Regions from separate parts of the Lactiplantibacillus sp. B652 genome, predicted to be linked through region 2. Evidence: predicted binding sites of a transcription regulator. Region 2 holds the regulator's gene; the other holds the start of a gene.

Region 1 (5,559 bases), on a different contig from region 2:
TGGTTGGAATGAAGATGCCATCAAAGAGGGCGGCCGTCTTGTCATATTTCGGTTGCCAATCTTGAGTCGTGTACTTGTCGAAGTAAGTCCCATCCGCGTACTTCGACTTTTCAAAGTTAACGAAAGTTTCGTGGCGTTCACGAGCGATTTCGTTAGAAGCTTTCAGTGTCCAGTAGTTTAAGAGTAGGAAGTAGATGTTCGTGAAGTCGACAGCTTCCTTGCTCCCATATTCCATATGGTTCTTGGCGAAGTAGGCGTGCAGCCCCATCGCACCCAAACCAATCGTATGAGCCTGATGGTTTCCTTTTTGAATCGAAGGCACAACGTCGACGTTGGAGTGGTCAGTGACAAACGTCAAGGCCCGCACCATTGCTTCAACGGAGTGACCAAAATCAGGGGAAGCCATTAAGTTAACGATATTCGTTGAACCCAGGTTACAGCTGATATCGGTACCGAGTTTTTCATATTGTTGTTGATCGTTGATCAGTGATGGTGTTTGGACCTGCATCACTTCAGAACATAAGTTACTCATGACGATTTTGCCATCGATTGGATTGTCGCGATTAGCGGTGTCCACGTTGACGACGTATGGGTAACCAGATTCTTGTTGTAACTTACTGATTTCATTTTCAAGGTCACGCGCCTTGATCTTAGTCTTACGGATGTTCGGGTTTTGGACCATGTTGTCGTATTCCTTAGTGATATCGACGTATGAGAACGGGACCCCATATTCACGTTCGACCCCGTAAGGACTAAATAGGTACATGTCAGCGTCCGCCTTGATTAGTTCATAGAACTTATCAGGAACGGTCACACCGAGTGACAACGTCTTTAACCGAATCTTTTCATCGGCATTTTCCTTCTTAGCAGAGAGGAAGGAAATGATGTCTGGATGGAAGACACTGAGGTAAACGACCCCGGCACCTTGGCGTTGTCCCAATTGATTGGAGTATGAGAAACTATCTTCCAATAACTTCATGACTGGAACGACACCACTAGCAGCGCCATCGATATGCTTGATGGGATCGCCGGCACCCCGTAAGTTACTGAGGTTGATACCGACCCCACCACCGATTCGTGATAATTGGAGTGCGGAGTTGATGGTCCGGCCAATTGAGTTCATGTCATCCGTCGACTGAATCAAGAAGCAAGAAATCAATTCGCCCCGCCGCGCGCGACCAGCGTTTAAGAAGCTCGGTGTTGCCGGTTGGTAACGTTGATGAATGATTTCGTCAGCCAAATCCATGGCAAGACCTTCGTCACCGTCCGCAAAGTAGAGGGCGTTCATTGCGACCCGGTCGATGAAGTTTTCCAAGTAGTAGTCGCCATCGTCAGTCTTTAACGCGTATTGGGCGTAAAACTTGTAGGCGGCCATAAATGTCTTGAAATGGAAATCTTGGGACCGCAAGTAATCGTAAAGCTTTTCAATGAAGCTAAAATCATATTTGTCGATGGCAGGGGTTTCCAAATAGTCGTGTTCACGTAAGTAGTCAAACCGGGCTTTGAGACTATCAAAGGTCATCGTGTTGGGCTTAACGTTTTGTTCAAGGAAGGCCGCGAGTGCATCTTGGTCTTTATTGAGTGGAATCTGATTATTAACGGGAATATTGATCTCATTATTCAAGTCATAATACGTGACGTCTTTTAAATCTTTTAAGGTCATAAGGAATCCTCTTTCTACAATATAATAATAGTGACTGGCAAAATCGACGACCCACAATCATCGTCCAACTGATTGTGGGTCGTTCATGATATTTTGTAAGACAAACCAGCTATGTAACCACGCAAAAAAGCGCGGGTAAACTAGACAGCTAATTGTTTTAAAGCATCGGGACGGAAGCCAGAAATACTGTCTTCGCCATTGATCTCAACAACGGGAACTGCTTGGAAGCCTTGATCTTTCAAGTAATCCACGTATTCAGGATTCGTGTTGATATTCTTTTCTTCAAAGGCGATATTGTGCGCAGTGAGGAACTTCTTAGTCATCTTGCATTGCATGCAGTTGTTTTTAGTAAATACGGTAACTTTTTTCATCTTTCATCATCCTAACTCGTTTTTCTGATAAATTTAGTATACAACATGTGGTGAAAAAAACAATCAAAAAACACAACATCTAGGGTGTGGTAAAAATCACAAACCCCAGATGTTGTGTCAGTGTCAGCCTTTAACCGACGAAAAGTTTTTTTAAATTATTTGTGGTTCACTCGTTGAATCAGTTATCATAGATATAGACCAGAAATTCAGAGGAAAATAAATATGACCAACTATTATTATACACACAATCCGGATATTGTGCATGATGAAAAGCAGTGGAATTTTGAAATTTTTAATCACCAATTTAAATTTACAACGGACAACGGCGTCTTCTCTAAGCGGACCGTCGATTACGGCTCGCGGACGCTACTAGCGGCCTTTGACGCTACCGATTTACCGAATGGGCCGATTCTTGATTTGGGGACCGGCTACGGGCCAATCGGGATGGCGTTAGCGTATCAGTCGCCAGAACGGACTGTCGATATGGTCGACGTCAACGAATTAGCATTGAGTCTGGCGCGAAAAAATGTCGCCTTAAATGGCATCACCAACGTTAATATTTTTACGTCGGATGTTTACGAGCAGGTCACGGCGACCAACTATGCGGCCATTGTGACGAACCCGCCAGTACGCGCGGGTAAGGCCGTCGTTGATGCAATGTTGACCGGGGCTAGTTCAAGACTCGCTGTGGGCGGAACCCTGACCGTTGTCTTACAGAAGAAGCAGGGGGCGCCCTCTGCGAAGAAGTTGATGCAGGCCACTTTTGGTAATTGTCAGATTATTAAAAAGGATAAAGGCTACTATATATTGCAGAGTGTAAAGGAGGGATAGTCGTGGCAGAACCAACAGCGGAAGACTGGATGCAAGAAGCGTTGCATGAAGCGCGGATGGCTTACCTGATTGGTGAAGTCCCAATTGGTGCCGTGATCGTGCACCAGGGTGAAATCATTGGCCGCGGCCATAACTTGCGCGAGCATGGTCAAGATGCCACGATGCATGCCGAAATCATTGCGATTCAAGAAGCCTGCGAGTATTTGCATAGTTGGCGACTAGAAGATTGCCAACTCTATGTGACTTTGGAGCCTTGCTTGATGTGCAGTGGCGCGATCATCAATGCCCGAGTACCAGAACTTTACTTCGGTGCGCGGGATCCGAAAGCCGGCGCCGTCCGTAGTTTGTATCAAGTGATGGACGATACGCGCTTGAATCATCAGGTGACGGTCCATGAGCGCATTCTAGCACGGCCAGCGGGTGAGATGCTGGAAAACTTCTTCCGTGACATTCGGAAACGCAAGAAAGCGGCGAAGAAAGCCCGCCGAGCAGCTGCCGAAAAAAATTAGGCGGATGGCTGGTAATTATCAGAAAAATCATGTATTATAGTATTTGCCGCAAGGCCAAAAGGCAAGGGTGGATTTACGAATCGTGTCAGGTCCGGAAGGAAGCAGCACTAAGTTTGCTTCATCTTGTGCCTTTTGTTTTTATGAAATGTAACAGCTCTTAGCCATTCGGTTGAGAGCTTTTTATTTAACCTAACTGGCTTTTACGGCCAATGCTTGGATGACGACTTGTCGTGCACACTGAGTTGAGGTCGCATTCACATACGGATGGTATTAATATAGTAATGTAACATTCGTTGTGTCGGTGATTGTTCAGCATTAACGCTGATTAAAACGTGCCAGTTGGTGGATTCTTGTTCGTCAGCCGGTATGCGCCTTAGTCCGACTTCTTGAGCCGACTGACGAACCACAAGCCAATGATTTTTTAATAACAAAACAAAAATATGACTGATGTAAGAAAGGAAGAATCGCATGTATCGGGCACTATATCGGGTTTGGCGTCCCCAACGCTTTGATGAAATCGTCGGGCAACAAATGATTACCCAGACGTTAAAAAATGCCATTATGACCCACCAGACGAGCCATGCGTATCTGTTTACTGGTCCCCGGGGAACTGGGAAGACGTCGGCAGCGAAGATTTTTGCGAAGGCCATCAACTGTCATCATCTGGTTGACGGGGAGCCGTGCAATGAATGTGAGACGTGTACGGCGATCACCAAGGGGCAGTTGAACGATGTCATCGAAATCGATGCTGCTTCCAATAACGGGGTCGAAGAAATTCGTGATATCCGTGATAAGGCCAAGTACGCACCAACCCAGGCGGATTATAAAGTCTATATTATTGATGAAGTCCACATGTTGTCGACCGGGGCGTTCAACGCACTGTTGAAGACGTTGGAAGAACCGCCGGCAAACGTCATCTTCATTTTAGCCACTACCGAACCACATAAGATTCCGTTAACGATTATTTCGCGGACCCAGCGTTTTGACTTTCGGCGGATTACGGCCAAGGATAGTTATGATCGAATGGTCTACATCCTGAATGAAAAAGACGTGACCTACGATGAAAAAGCGCTGCGTGTGATTGCGGCGGCCGCTGAAGGTGGGATGCGGGATGCATTGAGTATCTTAGACCAAGTGATTTCCTTCGGGGATAATACGGTCACCTTAGATGATGCGTTGATGGTCACTGGGAGTGTCACCAAGCAGTTACTTGCCAATTATGTGACGCAGGTGACGCACCACGAGACCAAGCCGGCCTTGGAGACGATGCGCGAAATCTTACAAGAAGGTAAAGATGCGAACCGCTTCATCGAAGATTTGATTAGTTATACGCGAGACGTGTTACTCTATCAACAGGCCCCTGAAATGGTCGACAGTGTGGCCATGGGTGAAGATGATCAACAGTTTGAGGCTTTTGCCAAGGAAATCGACGCCGAAGTCTTGTATCAGATGGTCAAAACACTGAATGATATTCAGCAGCAGATGCGGTTCACGACGCATCCCGACGTTTACTTGGAAGTTTTGACGGTCAAACTCGCGCAGTTGGATGGTCAAACGGCAACTGCTCAGCCAGCGACAACTACCGCGGCCGTCAATCCAGAAGATCCAACAGTGCACAAGCTCGCACAACAAGTTGAACAACTACAAAATGAAGTTAAAACGTTGCGGACGCAAGGTAGTGGGAACACTAAACCCGCGCCAGCGAAACCGCGTACGAGCAGTGGCCCAGTTGTTAAAAAGGTCAACGTTAGCCAAATCTATCCGATTTTGGGTGCGGCGACCAAGAATGACTTGTTGAAGGTCCGAGACGTTTGGACCGATTTGATGAATATCTTGAGTGTGACCCAACGCGCGCTGATGCACGTTGCTCAGCCGGTTGCCGCGAGTGCGGATGGCGTTGTAGTTGCCTTTGATTACGCGTTCGTTTATCAAAAGGCGATCGATGACCAGACACTGATTGATGCACTCGGTAATGGATTGGACCGCTTGATGGGTCAAGCACCTAAGATCGTGTGTGTACCTAAGGAGCAATGGCCGCAGATTCGTAAGGATTACTTGGCGACTCATCAGCCAGGGGGTGCCACTCCTGAGAAGCAGGCACCGGCCAAAGCACCCGTTGTTGAAGAAGCGAAGAACATGTTTGGTGACCTAGTCGAGGTCCAGCCAGACTAACCATGAAAGGAAC
Region 2 (5,559 bases):
TTGACCATCGTTTTCAGCAGCCCGTTCGTTAACTAAGTCTTGTTGGTAAGGATTGTCGCCAACTAATGCAAGCGCATCCGCCTTCGACAAAACTTCGCGTTCGATTGGTAAGTCTTGCTTGATGATTGCAGCCATCTTATCACTGATTGCTTCCAAATCATCTTCGCTTACTTGCTTACCATCTTCGTCTGGGTTGTCGGTATCAAAGAAGAAACCGTTGGCATTCCCTTCACCACTCCCAAAATGAATACTTGGGAAGAGTTGCTTGACCGCATTAGCCAATACTTGGGCAGCCGTTTGCCGTAAGACATTCAGGCCGTCTTCGCTATCAGCAGCGATAATTTCGATACTACCATCGGTTGTCAGTGGTTGGCGGTAGTCCACGATCTGATCGTTGAACTTACCAGCAACCGACCGTTTAGCCAATGAAGGACTAATTGACTTAGCAATTGCTTCCGTCGTTACGCCGGCATCAAATTGCTTTACAGCACCATCTGGGAACTTAACATTAATACTTGCCATATACTTGACACTCTCCTTAAAATTTACCCACTCACCAAAACACCGCGCCGGGACGACAAAAAAGTCCCTAATGCCAGACTGAACTAACATTAGGGACGTCATTGACGTGGTTCCACCCGATTTTTCAGTATCACAAAAGACACTGACTCATTAGCGCTAATAACGGAAGCGTTCCGGCTCAATTGAGCATGTTCACAAAAGTGGTATCTTCATAAATCCGGTCCAAGACTTCCAGAACAAGGTCTTGGTCTCTGTGAGCCATGATAAACGAAGCGTGTCTTTTGCATCTGTTTTCATTAAACCACTTTTAACTTAAAAGTCAACTCTTGATTTTAACCATCTGGATTCAAGCGCCGATTGCGACCGACCATTTCGATCTCACTGGAGAGGTAGCGCACCCGTTGCATGATTCGCTGGGCTTTGACTGGTTCCTCATCACCCTTTTGCGAAATCGTTAAGTAACCGTCCTGTAATTCTTGCATTGAAAAGTTCGATGAAAAACAGGTTGGTAACTCTTCTTGCATCCGGTACTCTAAAATCACCCCAAGCACGTCATCGCGAATCCAAGTGGACGACGCGTCGGCGCCAATATCATCGATCATCAAAATTGGCGCCCGTTTAATCGCATCGACCTTATCAGCAGACGTATTGTTGCTGATGGACCGCTTCATTTCGACCGCAAAGCTTGGAAAATGAATCAATGTCGTATTGAAGCCGCGGGCGGCCAGTTCATTCGCCATCCCACCGAGCAGATAGGTCTTGCCGACGCCAAACGACCCATACAGGTAAAGACCGCGATGAAACCGTTTCGGGGCTTGCGTGTAAGCATCAATAAAGTCCAGCGCTGCCACCAGTGCCGTCGCGCGGTCGCCGTCTTGATCATACGACTTTAAATCGGCCGTTTGAATGCTTTTGGGCATGCTGATCGACCGGACTCGTTGTTGTAGCGCTCGGGCTGCCTGTTGTTCTTGTAATTGCGGCGTTGGTTGATAAGCAATGTCGATCAGATGATTACTCATCACCAATGTCGGCTGATAGCCCGGTGCCTGCGTCGGTTCATGCCGGGCGAGCTTGCGTTTTTCTTCGCAAAATTCATATAATTTGGCACCAGAGCGTTCCAAAGCATCCGCAGATAATTCATCCTGGTGAGCGGCTAAAAACTGACGAACATCTGGATCATGATACACGGTCGTCATTAACGCCTCATAGCGATGATTCAAATTTTTGCGATTCATTAACGTCCGGAGTGTTTCTGAGATATTCTCCATGCTTTAGTCCTCCTTTTCTGAATTTGTCTCGAGCTTGGCGAGTCGTGCCGCTAATTGCTGGCGTTGTTCTTCCGACAGTTGCTTGTTGGGCTTGTCCGGCTGAGCTTCGCCGGCCTGTTGTTTCTGGGCCCACTTCGGCATCACTTCTTTGCGGGTTGGCCGGGCATTCGACTTACGCCGCGGTGTCGAGGTCTTCGGCCGCTGACGTTGCTTCAAGTAGGCCAACGCCGCTTCTGGCGTGTTGACGCCATGTTGTTGCCAGTCATTGGCGACCGTTTCTATCAAACTTCGATTGAGCGCAGCCAACTCCCGGTTTTGGAGCAAGTAATAAATGACGATGTTGATGACCGAATTCGGTAACACGCCCCTACTGATCAAGTCATGGACCAGCCGATTTTCACCACTTGTCACAAAGCCGTGCTTTTCTGCCTTCACCGCCGCCAAAAAATCGTACGGCGCGGCCTGCTTCGCAACATCGACCAGTTGCTGTTCCGCCTTAGAAAGTTGTGCCGTTGAAGCTGGCTGCCGGGTTGCCTTACTAGAATTGGCCGCCGTAGTGGTTGGTTTAGTCGACTGATCGGTCGTTGCTTCATTTGTCGTCGTCCGAGTTGGCGTGGTTGGCCGCTCATACCGGCGTGCGATCAACAGTTTCAACTGGTTCTCGTCAAATTGTCCAGTCGTCAAACTGGCAACTTCACTGATCAGCTTGGCCATCTCGATCTCACTGATGCCATAAACCCGACTTTCCGTAACGATAAGTTGGCGCGAACTAGCCACTTGTTTCAAGTCAACGTAATTTTGCTTCAAGATTTGACCTAATAATTGCCAATCGAAGTCATCATCACTGAGTACTGGTGATTGATCTTCAGCTGGCTCATTGGCAGCCAGCTGTGCCCGCACCTGCTGGACAGGGCGTGGCGTGGTCGTGACTTTATGACCATCAATATGAAATACCTCGAGGATATTAGCCGTCACGTCCTTTGCCGCCGTCAGATCCACCGGTTGCGTGGCAAAATCACTAGCCAACTGTTGGTAGCGTAATTCACCCACGGTATCGAGTAATAAAACGCTCAACAGGTCATCCGCAAAGAATTGTAAGGCTAGTTGCGGTGCCTGCAAGCGATAAATATACAAAGTGCCGAGCTCATCTTGTTGGTAATAACTCCGTAACAGCCCCGTCGCCTCTAGTTTACGACGTGCTGCCAATACGGTCGGTAAATCGGCGTTCAAAATTCCTAGCAATTCCGCATGACTACGACGATTACTCAGTTCGTTTTCACTGCTTTGTAAGCTTCGCAGCGCGGCATACAAACTATATGCCAGTGGCCCGATCAACGGTAAATACAGCTCCGCTAAAACCGCTTGCTGGGCGGCGCTCAACGCTGGGGCTTGTGGGACCACCAGTCCTGATTTGGGCGTCAATGGTTCTTCATTTGGCATCTTGTTCACCATTCTTTTGACCTAATCTTTTTTACGTTTTGGCGCGTGCTCGGTCTTCGCTGACGGTTTCGCCAACTTGACCTTGTCACGTTCCATCATATCTTGGAGTTCGTTCAAGAAGACGTGCATATCCTTGAATTGGCGATAAACACTAGCGAAGCGAATATAAGAAATTTCATCAATATCCGCGAGTTGTTCCATCACGTACTCACCGATCACTTGGCTAGAAATTTCATTTTCACCCAGCGACCGGACTTTATTTTCAACATCATCAACGACCCCAGTCATGGTTTCCATGCTGACTGGGCGTTTTTCGGCGGAGCGAATAATCCCTCGTAAGACCTTCTCACGATTGAATTCTTCACGGGCACCATTTTTCTTGATCACTAATAACGGGGTCGCTTCGACCCGTTCAAACGTCGTAAATCGGAAACCACAGTTTTCGCATTCCCGCCGACGCCGGATGACGCGACCGTCATCAGTCGGTCGACTGTCAACCACACGGGAGCCATTATGATGACAATGTGGACATTGCATAGCTTTCACACCCCTTGTAACAAGTCACAATTATTTTTATTAAACAGTCATAGTTTCTAGCCATTTTAACACGGCGGCTTCAGTTTTATCAACGGTTGAACCGTTATCAATCACCACGTCCGCCCACGCGGCCTTTTGCGCCAATGGCAGCTGACTCGCAATTCGTGCCTGGGCCGCTTGCTTTGACAGCTGGTTGCGCGCCATCAAGCGTTTTAGTACGATGGCCGGTGGTGCAGTCACGACGACAACCTGGTCACAGATATTCTGCCAGCCACTCTCATAGAGTAACGGCACGTCTAGAATAATCGCCGTTGGATTCGACTGGCCTGCCGCAACGATGGCTTCAAACATCGCATATTGAATCGGCAAACTGGTGATGGCCGTCAAATCCTGCAAGGCGGCCGAATCATTAAAAACTAACTGACCAAGCCATGGGCGATTGAGTGAACCATCCGCCAATAATGCGTCCGGCCCAAACTTAGCTGCGATTTTCTGCGTCGTGGGTTGTCCTGGTCCTTCGACCGCCCAGGCGATTTTGTCAGCATCCACGATAGGTAAATACTGCGCTAATAACTTAGAAACGGTTGATTTTCCAGTCGCAATTCCACCGGTCAACCCGATTAATTTCGTCACGGTGATCACCTACAATCGTTGTTCAAGGGGACAGAAATGTGTCCCACGCTGCGCGACCTTGATCTTCTCAATCATCGTGCCACACCGCTCACAAGGTTCGCCTTCACGACCATAGACATGCAGGTGATTCTGAAATTGACCGGCCTCACCAAACGCCGTTGAGAACGAGTGTACCGTCGTTCCGTGTCCTTTGATGGCTAATGCCATTTCGGTAATAATATTGTCGCGCAACGTTGCAATTTCATCGGCTGTCAGCGAATTAGCTGGCCGCATCGGATGAATCTTGCTCATCCACAACGTTTCATCCGCATAAATATTGCCGATGCCCGCAATCTTACTCTGGTCCAGTAAGAGCGGCTTGATCATTTTCTTGGAATGTTCAAGCGTCGCAGTCAGATAAGCCAAGGTCAGTTGGTCAGCGACCGGCTCCGGCCCAATCGTGCGTAGCCCAGCCACCGACAGCTCCTCACCAGTCGGCACCAACGTCATCCGCCCAAATTTACGGGTATCGTTATACAGCAAGTCCCGGTCGTCCGTTAAATGAAAAACGACGTGCGTATGCTTGTCGCGCGCTTCACCACGCGGAACGACGTTGTACTTACCTTCCATGCGTAGGTGTGACACCATCGTTAAACCGTTACTAAATCGGAACAATAAATATTTGCCACGCCGGTCGATGGTTTGAATCGTCTGGTTAATCAGTCGTTCTTTAAATAAAGCCACGTCATTATTGATGATTTTGGGCCAATAGACGTCAATATCAGCAATCGTGGCACCCTTAACGAGCCGATTCAACCCACGACGAACCGTTTCAACTTCTGGTAATTCAGGCATGGTGGTTCCCCCTATTTTGCATCGTACCAAGTATCACCGTAGTGACTCTCGACCTTCAACGGTACGGCTAACTTCACGGCGGAATCCATCACGCTTGGTACTAATTTTTCTAAAACTGGAATCTCTTCCTTTGGTGCTTCAAAAATCAATTCATCATGAACTTGTAAAAGCATGGTTGCTTTCAAACCAGCTTTTTTCAACTCGGCTTGCATCTTGATCATCGCAATTTTGATAATATCGGCCGCACTACCTTGAATTGGCGTGTTCATGGCCGTCCGTTCGGCAAACGAGCGTTGGTTGAAACTCTTCGAATTAATGTCTGGCA

The links. Region 2 encodes NrdR, which represses ribonucleotide reductase genes. Its sites were predicted from a motif close to ACACNATATATNGTGT; they were not measured.
Region 1: MZO40_RS12240 (redoxin NrdH) is a predicted target of NrdR. The motif match lies at 2,105-2,120, and genes of this name have one in related genera.

What each region holds. Positions count from the first base shown of each region.
Region 1 is NZ_JAMSKY010000010.1:33,835-39,393, forward strand. It holds gene nrdE (class 1b ribonucleoside-diphosphate reductase subunit alpha) at 1-1,663, opposite strand, end outside; gene MZO40_RS12240 (redoxin NrdH) at 1,804-2,034, opposite strand; gene MZO40_RS12245 (class I SAM-dependent methyltransferase) at 2,257-2,865, shown strand; gene tadA (tRNA adenosine(34) deaminase TadA) at 2,868-3,374, shown strand; RNA gene ffs (signal recognition particle sRNA small type) at 3,422-3,519, shown strand; gene dnaX (DNA polymerase III subunit gamma/tau) at 3,843-5,546, shown strand.
Region 2 is NZ_JAMSKY010000002.1:242,741-248,299, forward strand. It holds gene thrS (threonine--tRNA ligase) at 1-522, opposite strand, end outside; gene dnaI (primosomal protein DnaI) at 855-1,790, opposite strand; gene MZO40_RS03885 (replication initiation and membrane attachment family protein) at 1,794-3,230, opposite strand; gene nrdR (transcriptional regulator NrdR) at 3,252-3,767, opposite strand; gene coaE (dephospho-CoA kinase) at 3,807-4,400, opposite strand; gene mutM (DNA-formamidopyrimidine glycosylase) at 4,410-5,234, opposite strand; gene polA (DNA polymerase I) at 5,246-5,559, opposite strand, start outside.